DNA from 2 places in the Stenotrophomonas sp. YJH_SMC_40 genome. Region 1 is predicted to be linked to the other one. Evidence: predicted binding sites of a transcription regulator. Region 1 holds the regulator's gene; the other holds the start of a gene.
What was found. Region 1 encodes FliA, which starts transcription of late flagellar genes. Its sites were predicted from a motif close to TAAAGTTTNNCNNNCNNNGGCCGATAA; they were not measured.
Positions count from the first base shown of each region.

Region 1 (4,741 bases):
CAAGGGGAACCCGCACCGTGCAGACCACCGACCACCCGAGTTCTCCGACCGCCACCCCGCCGTCTTCGTCCCGTGACCACAGCATGAAAATCAAACGATTCGTCGCCGCCGACATGCGCTCGGCCATGAACCTGGTGCGCAAGGAACATGGTCCTGACGCCGTGATCCTGTCCAACCGCCGGATCGAGGAAGGCGTCGAGATCGTCGCCGCGGCCAACTACGACGAGAGCGCCGTGCAGCGTGCACTGGAAGCCTCGCGCCGTGATGTCGCACCGCCGCCGGCACCCAAGCCGCGCACCGCTGCTGACGCGGTGATCGCCGCGGTCACCCGCCGCCGCAGCAGCACCCCCGCGCCGGAACCGGTCGCCGCCACCACCTCGGCCGTGGCCGCCCTCGCCCGTGCGGCCGTTGGGGCCACCGGCCGTACCCTGGACAGCGCCGACGAGATCGTGCCGACCCGTGGCAGCACTGGCTTCGCCGCCACCCTGGCGCGCGCCGCCGTCAACGAACCGGCGCTGCCCGAACAGAGCTTCGCCCCGTTCGCCGAGGCCATCGTTGCACCGGCCGCCACCGTGCCGGCCAACCGCGCCCGCTTCCAGATCGACCCGCCGCGCGACATGCATCACGAAAGCGTGGCCCCGGCCGTGCAGCCGCCGCCGCTGCCGACCGCTGCCGTGACCGAAGCGCAGCCCGGGATCGCCGCCAGCGAACCGGCAGCGGCCGAAGCCGCCGGCGAAGCCAGCCCGGCCCCCATGCTGGCCCCGGCACCGACGCTGACCGTGGTTGCCCAGGACGACGCCGAGATCCGCCAGCTGCGCCAGGAAGTGGCCGGCATGCGCCAGGTGATCGAGCGCGAGATGAACCGCTTCACCGACGAGCGCCTGCGTGGCAGCCCGGTGCGCGCCACCGCGCTGGACCTGATGGACGAGTACGGTTTCGACGCCGGGCTGGCCCGCGACGTGGCCATGCAGATCCCGCTGGAGACCGAAGCCCATCGTGGCCGCGGCCTGATGCTGGGGCTGATCTCGCGCAAGCTGCCGATCGCTCCGGTCGACCCGCTGGAAGAAGGCGGCGTGATCGCCCTGGTCGGCCCGACCGGCGCCGGCAAGACCACCACCATCGCCAAGCTGGCCTCGCGCTTCGCCGAGAAGCATGCGCCGCGCGACGTGGCCCTGGTCACCACCGACACCACCCGCATCGGCGCCCGCGAGCAGCTGTACGGCTACGGCCGCCAGCTCGGCATCGCGGTGCACGAGGCCAACAGCGGCACCGACCTGGACCAGCTGCTGGAGCGCCTGAAGGACTACAAGCTGGTGCTGATCGACACCGCCGGCCTGGGCCCGCGCGACCGCGCGCTGGCCGCGCAGCTGCAGTGGCTGCGCGCCGCCCGCCAGGTACGCACCCTGCTGGTGCTGCCGGCCAACACCAGCTTCGGCGACATGGACGAGGTGGTCCGCCGCTTCGGCGCCGCCAACCTGCAGGGCCTGGTGCTGAGCAAGCTGGACGAGACCGGCCGCTTCGGCAACGCCCTGTCAGTGGCCGTGGACCACGCCCTGCCGATCACCTGGGTGACCGATGGCCAGGACGTTCCGGAGGACCTGCACCGGGCCAGTGCGGCCAATCTCGTACTTCGCCTTGAAGATTTGCGCCGCGCGGCCGATATGCCCTGCAACCCGGAGTTGAACCATGCCGTCGCGTGAGTACGCCAAGCTGACCAAGACCTTCCCGCTGTCGGCCACCCGCAGCGAGCCGCTCGGCCCTGTGCGCACCATTGCCGTCACTGGCGGCAAGGGCGGCGTGGGCAAGACGAATGTGTCCGCCAACCTGGCGGTGGCACTGGCCGGCATGGGCAAGCGCACGCTGCTGCTGGACGCCGACCTGGGCCTGGCCAACATCGACGTGATCCTGGGGCTGAACCCGACCTTCACGCTGGCCGACCTGGTCGCCGGCCGCTGCTCGCTGGACGACGTCATCGTCGAAGGCCCGAACGGCGTGCTGGTGGTGCCGGCCGCGTCCGGCCGCCGGCACATGGCCGAGCTGGCCCCGGCCGAGCACGTCGGCCTGGTCAACGTGTTCTCCGAGCTGGAACGCGAACTGGACATCATGGTGGTGGACACCGCCGCCGGCATCACCGACGGCGTGCTGACCTTCTGCCAGGCCGCGCAGGACACCGTGGTGGTGGTCTGTGACGAGCCGGCCTCGATCACCGACGCCTACGCGCTGATCAAGGTGCTGTCGCGCGAACGCGGCGTGGACCGCATCCAGGTAGTGGCCAACATGGTGCGCGACCCCAACGAGGGCCGCGTGCTGTACGAAAAGCTGACCCGCGTCTGCGAGAAGTTCCTCGCCGATGTCTCGCTGAACTACCTGGGCTGCGTGCCGCAGGACGACTGGCTGCGCCTGTCGGTGCAGCGCCAGCAGCCGGTGGTGAAGGCCTACCCGTCCAGCCCGGCCGCGCTGGCGATCACCGAGATCGCGCGTCGCACCGCACGCTGGCAGGCGCCGACCGAACCGCGTGGCGGCGTCGAGTTCTTCCTCGAGCGCATCCTCAAGCAGCGCGGGGTGGCCGCATGAAAGGCGCAGCCCAGTACAGGGAAGTCCAGCGCTCGGCGGCCAACGAGGTCATCGCCCAGCATTCGGACCTGGTGCGGCGCATCGCCCACCACCTGGCCGCGCGGTTGCCGGCCAGCGTTGAAGTGGACGACCTGATCCAGGCCGGCATGATGGGCCTGATCGAAGCGTCGCGCAGCTACGACGCCGACCAGGGCGCCTCGTTCGAGACCTATGCCTCGATCCGCATCCGCGGTTCGATGATCGACGAGATCCGCCGTGGCGACTGGGTGCCGCGCTCGGTGCACCGCCGTGCCCGCGATGCCGCCGCCACCATCCGCCGCCTAGAACAGAGCAGCGGCCGCGCCGCCAGCGCCACCGAGGTGGCCGCCGCGATGGAGATGCCGCTGCCCGAATACCTGCGGTTGATGGAGGACGCCGCACGTGGCCAGGTGCTGAGCCTGGAGTCGCGCATCGAGGACCAGGGCGAGCTGGACACCGTCGCCCAGGGCGGCCCGACCCCGCAGCAGGTGCTGGAGCGTGGTGAATTCGGCCGTGAGCTGGGCAAGGCCATCGGCCACCTGCCCGAGCGCGAACAGCTGGTGCTCTCGCTCTACTACGAGCAGGAACTGAACCTGAAGGAGATCGGCGCGGTGCTCGGCGTGAGCGAGTCGCGGGTCTGCCAGATCCACGGCCAGGCGGTGCTGCGCCTGCGTGGCCGGCTCAAGATTTTCGAGGCGGCGGACGCCGGCCTGGAAGAATGAACATGCCCGAGGCGGCTGCCCCCGGCCGCCCGGAATGAACAACAAAGGAACTCTGCTTTGAACAAGAACATGCGCATCCTGATCGTCGATGACTTCTCGACCATGCGTCGGATCGTCAAGAACCTGCTGGGCGATCTGGGCTTCACCAATACCGCCGAAGCCGAGGACGGGCATGCCGCGCTGTCGCTGCTGCAGAGCCAGCCGTTCGATTTCGTGGTCACCGACTGGAACATGCCGGTGATGACCGGCATCGAGCTGCTGAAGGCGATCCGTGCCGATGCCAAGCTGAAGACCCTGCCAGTGCTGATGGTCACCGCCGAAGCCAAGCGCGAACAGATCATCGAAGCCGCCCAGAACGGCGTGAACGGCTACATCATCAAGCCGTTCACTGCGCAGACGCTGGAAGAGAAGCTCGGCAAGATCTTCGAACGCCTGGCGGCCAGCGCCTGATGGATACCACGGTCGACAAGAGCGCCCTCGCCCTGCGCCTGCAGGAAGCCCTGGACGCACTCGAGTCCGGTGACGAGGCCGCCTGGCGGCAGCGCATCGACGGACTGGTCGCGCTGCGTACGCAGCCGATGATGAGCGGCCTCTCGCGGCTGGCCCGCGAGCTGGGGCAGGCACTGGGTGAGCTGCCGACCGTGCCCAGCGAGGCCGGTGAGCTGGACGACGCCTGCGCACGCCTGGACCACGTGGTGGCCATGACCGAACAGGCCACGCACCGCACCCTGGACCTGGCCGAGGAATGCCGCAGCCTGACCGAACAGTTGCGTGCTGAAGGCCTGCAGCCGGGCCAGGACGCGCAGCTCGAGCGCATCCGCCACAACCTGACCGAGATCGCCCTGACCCAGAGCTACCAGGACCTGACCGGGCAGATCATCCGTCGCGTGGTCGGCATCGTCCGCCGCGTGCACGAGGGCTTCGGCGCACTCGGCCTGCCGCCGGAACAGCATCGCACCGACCCGGAACTGGCCGGGCCGGCACTGAAGGGACTGGACCGCCACGCGGTCTCGCAGAACGACGCCGACGACCTGTTGTCGGATCTGGGGCTGTAAGCATGAGCGCGGTATCCGACGACATCACTGCCGATTTCATCATCGAGGCACAGGAAATCCTGGATCGCCTGGGCGAACAGCTGGTGTCGCTGGAGCAGGCACCGCAGGACACCGAGCAGCTCAACGCGGTGTTCCGTGGATACCACACGCTCAAGGGCGGTGCCGGCTTCCTTGGCGTCACCGCGATGGTCGAACTGTGCCACGCCGCTGAAGAGGCCCTGGGCATCGCGCGTGCCGGGCAGGCGGTGCTGCAGGCCCACCACTTCGACGCCGCCCAGCAATCGCTGGACTACCTGCAGTCGATGCTGGACGCCGTGTCCTCCGGCACCGAGCCAGGCTATGCGCCGCCGGACCTGATCGCGCAGTTCGACA
Region 1 covers NZ_JCAFRX010000014.1:10,528-15,268, reverse strand. The annotation lists gene flhF (flagellar biosynthesis GTPase FlhF) at 84-1,700, shown strand; gene AC5P6X_RS20050 (MinD/ParA family ATP-binding protein) at 1,687-2,574, shown strand; gene AC5P6X_RS20045 (RNA polymerase sigma factor FliA) at 2,571-3,314, shown strand; gene cheY (chemotaxis response regulator CheY) at 3,372-3,764, shown strand; gene AC5P6X_RS20035 (protein phosphatase CheZ) at 3,764-4,369, shown strand; gene AC5P6X_RS20030 (chemotaxis protein CheA) at 4,372-4,741, shown strand, end outside.

Region 2 (4,741 bases), on a different contig from region 1:
GGCTGCACGGCGTGGCCATCGCCGTCGGCGTGTACGGTTCGATCCTGGCGCAGAGTCGCGGGCCGATCCTGGCGTTCATTCCCGCCATGCTGATGGTGATTGTGGTGCACGTCCGGCGAACCCGGCGCTGGCGGGGGGCACTGGTCTTCGTCGGTGCCCTGGCCATTGGCGTGGTCGGCGCCACCTCGGTGCTGAACCACGAGGTGATCCAGCGCTTCGGTGAGGTCAGTGGCGAGATCTCCGGCTTCAACCAGGAAAACGAGGTCGGCTCGGTCCGCGAGCGCATCGCCATGTGGGGCGTGGCGGTCGACGCCTTCGCCGAGCATCCCGTGGCGGGGGTGGGCCTGAACCAGTTCGGTACCTATGCGCGTGAGGGCATCGCTCGCGGCGAGGTGTCCGAGTCGATCTTCCGCTACAACCACCCGCACAACGAGTACCTGGAAGCGGCGGTGACCGGTGGCGTGCCGTTGCTGCTGCTCATGCTGCTGGTCTTCATCCTGCCCGGCATTCATTTCGTGCGGCGCCTCGGCCACGCCGACGACATCACCGCGACGATCGCCATCGCCGGACTTGCCGTGGTCATCGTCTATGCGCTTTCGGCGTTCACGGACAACGTGTTCTACCGGGCGATGCCGCATTCGTTCTATTTCTACCTGGTGCTGGGCTTCATGATGGCGACCGCCTTGCCGGCGCGTAACCTGCATCGGCCAGGGAGTCCGTCCTGATGGCGCATATCCATCTACTGGCCGCCGACAACCAGCGTGGCCTGTCCCATGACATCCAGGTGATCGAGCGCTCGTTGCAGCAGCTCGGGCACACGGTGACGGTCAGCCGCCTGGACGCGGTGCGCAATGGTGGCGCCTGGAAACTCCGCGGAATGCGCCTGCGCAGGCTGCTGGCCTCGTGGCTGAGCCTGGGGCGCACGCCCGCCCGGTTCGACGTCAACATCTCGCTGGAGCATGTCCGGCCGGCAAGCTTCGGACTGGCCGTGGTCAATCTGTTGATTCCGAATCCGGAATGGGTGTCCGCACGCAGCCTGCGGATCCTGCCGCGGTTCGATGCGTTGTTGACCAAGACCGAAGAAGCCACGCGCATCTTCAACGCACTGGGCATGCGCGCGCTGGAAGTCGGTTTCTGCAGCCGTGACCGCTACGACCCAGCGGTGCCGCGCAGGCCGCGCAGCTTCCTGCATGCGGCCGGTACCAGTCGCATGAAGGGGACGGCTGCACTCGTCAATGTCTGGAAGCGGCACCCTGAGTGGCCCTTGCTGACCATCCTGCGCGGCGGCCCTTCGGACGAAGATGAGGGCGGGGCCGCGAACCTGCGGATCGTCCGCGAGCGGCTGCCCGACCAGGAGGTGCAGCGCCTGCAGAACGAACATGCGTTTCACCTGTGCCTGTCGCAGACCGAAGGCTGGGGCCATTACCTGGTGGAAGCGATGAGCTGCGGCGCGGTGGTGATCACCTGCGACGGCGCGCCGATGAACCAGATGATCGACGACAGCCGCGGTATCCTGGTCGCCGCGCACGAGGGCGAGCCCTGCCATCTGTCCAGAACCTGGCATGTGGATGAGAAGGCGCTGGAACAGGCCGTCGAGCGCGCGCTGGCGATGGATGAGGCCGAGTGGACCCGGCTGGGCGCCAATGCACGCGCATGGCACCTGGCCAGCGAGGTGGCGTTCCCGCGCCGTCTGGGCGATGCCCTGGCCAAGCTCTGAGCTGATGTGGGGCTGGTCGCCGCAGCCCGCTCAGCCAGGCACCAGGGTGATCTGCGGATGGCTGCCGAAGATCTCCATGACGATCTCGAAGTAGGTCTGTCCCTGACCAAGCGCCAGTGCCGTCAACTGAGCGTGGATGGCCGCACCGTTGAACCTGCCGCCCTGAGCGAGTTTCGATTGCAGCCAGGCGCGCGTGGTCTCGCGGCCCAGTGCATCGCGGCTGTGGGCGATGTCACGCCACACCACCGTGGCGATGGCATGGCCTGCGAGAGCGCCGTAGCCGCCGTGAAGCAGGTCATCAAGCGCATCCAGGCTTGCGCCCAGTTGCCAGTCTTCGTCGGCCATGAACACGCGATTGATTTCCACGTAGAGGCTGGCGATGTCGTTGATGGACGCGCCTTCGATGTGCAGGATCCGTGTCATCTGCGGACTGTAGCTCTCCCGGGCGGCGGTTGTGTCCGGCTCAGATAATCCAGGGCCGCTTCGGATGGAGCTGGCATGATTATGGTGTTAAATCTGCGTGATTTTCATCGGGCGCTGGCGTGTCAGCGGTATTCGATAATGATATGGCGCCATTATCTGCCGCCTTGTTTTCTGACTGCCTGCACAGTTCCATATATTTGGATCGGTCCATATATAAAGTCCCGTAAAGTTTCCCTTCGCTGCGCCGCCATCGAACGTACGGCCACGATCAAGGGAATTGAGATGCTTGCCTTACGTAATCTCCGTGTGGGATCCCGGCTTGGCGCCGGCTTCGGTCTGCTGCTGCTGTTCATCATGGCCATCGTTGGCCTGGTGCTGTATGGGAATCAGCTGAAATCCGCCCAGTTCGAGAAAGTGGTGGACGTCAACATGGTCAAGATGCGTTTGTTGAATGACATGCTTGATACCAACAACGCGGTGCTGATGCATCGCCGCCTGATGGTGATCAAGCGGGGTGAGGATTTCGACAAGGATTATCAGAAGGCGCAGGAGCTGTCGCAGACCTACGACGGTATCTGGGCCAAGTACATCAAGATTCCACGCGACGCCACTGGTGATGCCCTGGTGGCGAAAATCGACGCGGCACGCAAGGCCACCGACGCCTCCACCCAGCATCTGCACGAGCGCATGAAGGCCGGCGATTTCGACGGCGCGGCCAAGGAACTGCTGGCCGAACATGGCCTGGCGACGGCCTGGAATGAAGCCATCTCGACCCTGCTGCGGCATCAGGAGGCGCTGACAGCGCGCAGCCGCGAGGAGTACCGCGCGACCGAATCATGGACCGGTACGTTGTCGATCGTGTTCGGTGTGATGAGTCTGCTGCTGGGCTCGCTGGCGGCATGGGCGATTACCCGCAGCCTGACCCGTCCGCTGGCAGGGGCGGTGAAGCTGGCCGACGGTATTGCCGGTGGCCGCCTGGACAGCAGCATCGACGCGTCCGGCAACGATGAGGTGACCCAGCTGCTCCGATCAATGCAGCGCATGCAGGCGCAGTTGCAGTCGGTGATGGCGGCGCAGGGTGAACTGGCCCGCCAGCACGACGCGGGCAGCCTCAGCTATCGCATGGACGAGAGTGCTTTTCCTGGCGACTACGGGCGCATGGTGCACGAGACCAATGCGCTGGTCGGCTCGCATGTGCAGGTGCAGAACCGGCTGATCGAAGTAATGAAGCATTACGCCCGCGGTGATCTGTCAGTGGACATGGATCCGTTGCCGGGCGAGAAGGCCGCAATCACCCAGGCCATGGACGAAACCAAGACCAGCCTGTCGGCGATCAACAGTGAGATCCGCCGCCTGGCGACGGCTGCAGCCGCAGGCGACTTCAGCCTGCGCGGCGATGAAGATCGCTTCGCCTATGAGTTTCGCGACATGGTGGCCGGGCTCAATCGCCTGATGCAGACCACCGACGAGAACCTGGTGCAGGTGTCGACCCTGCTGCAGGCGATCTCGCGCGGTGACCTCACCGTGCGCATGCAGGGCGACTTCCACGGCGTGTTTGCCCGCATGCGCGATGACTGCAATGCCACCGTCGATCAGCTCAAGCAGATTGTCGGCCGTATCCAGTCCAGCGCGTCCAGCATCAACCTGGCGGCAGGCGAGATCGCGTCGGGCAACACCGATCTGTCGCGTCGCACCGAGCAGCAGGCGGCGAACCTGGAAGAGACGGCGGCGTCGATGGAGGAGCTAACCTCCATCGTGAAACAGAACGCCGAGCACGCACGACAGGCCAACCAGCTTGCCATCGGTGCGCATGGCGTCGCCTCGCAGGGCGGCGAGGTGGTCGGCCAGGTGGTCACCACGATGTCGGCTATCGAAGCCTCGTCGAAGAAGATCGCCGAGATCATCAGTGTCATCGACGGCATCGCGTTCCAGACCAACATCCTGGCCTTGAACGCGGCGGTGGAAGCTGCGCGTGCCGGCGAGCAGGGGAGGGGCTTTGCGGTGGTGGCCAGTGAGGTGCGCACGCTGGCGCAGCGCTCGGCCGGTGCGGCCAAGGAGATCAAGGGCCTGATCGAGGATTCGGTCGGCAAGGTCGCCGATGGATCGGCGCTGGTTCGTCAGGCCGGCACCACGATGGGCGAGATCGTGGCCTCGGTGCAGCGCGTGACCGACATCATGGCCGATATCTCTGCCGCCTCGCAGGAGCAGAGCTCGGGTATCGAACAGGTGAACCAGGCGGTGGTGCAGATGGACGAGACCACGCAGCAGAATGCGGCGCTGGTGGAAGAAGCCAGCGCGGCGGCACGCTCCATGGAAGAGCAGGCCAACCTGCTGGCCGAGGCAGTTTCGGTGTTCCGCACGGGGGCGGTGACCGCCGCCGCAGCGGTCCGCCCGGCGTTGGCAGCCGTGGCGGCATCGGTTGCACCGGTACGCCGGCCGGCGGTGCTGCCGCCGCGGATGGAACCGACGCTGGCCGCCAATGCGGGCGGTTGGGAAGAGTTCTAGCAGAGGGCAATGCCGGTAGGAAGACAGCGCCCATCACGATGGCTGATCGTGATGGGCGCGGATTTCTTCCTGAACGCGCGATGGCCGATGAGGCGG
Region 2 covers NZ_JCAFRX010000003.1:493,923-498,663, forward strand. The annotation lists gene AC5P6X_RS08170 (O-antigen ligase family protein) at 1-725, shown strand, start outside; gene AC5P6X_RS08175 (glycosyltransferase) at 725-1,717, shown strand; gene AC5P6X_RS08180 (barstar family protein) at 1,748-2,140, opposite strand; gene AC5P6X_RS08185 (methyl-accepting chemotaxis protein) at 2,423-4,645, shown strand.
Region 2: a site for FliA is predicted at 2,365-2,391, ahead of AC5P6X_RS08185 (methyl-accepting chemotaxis protein). Genes of this name have one in related genera too.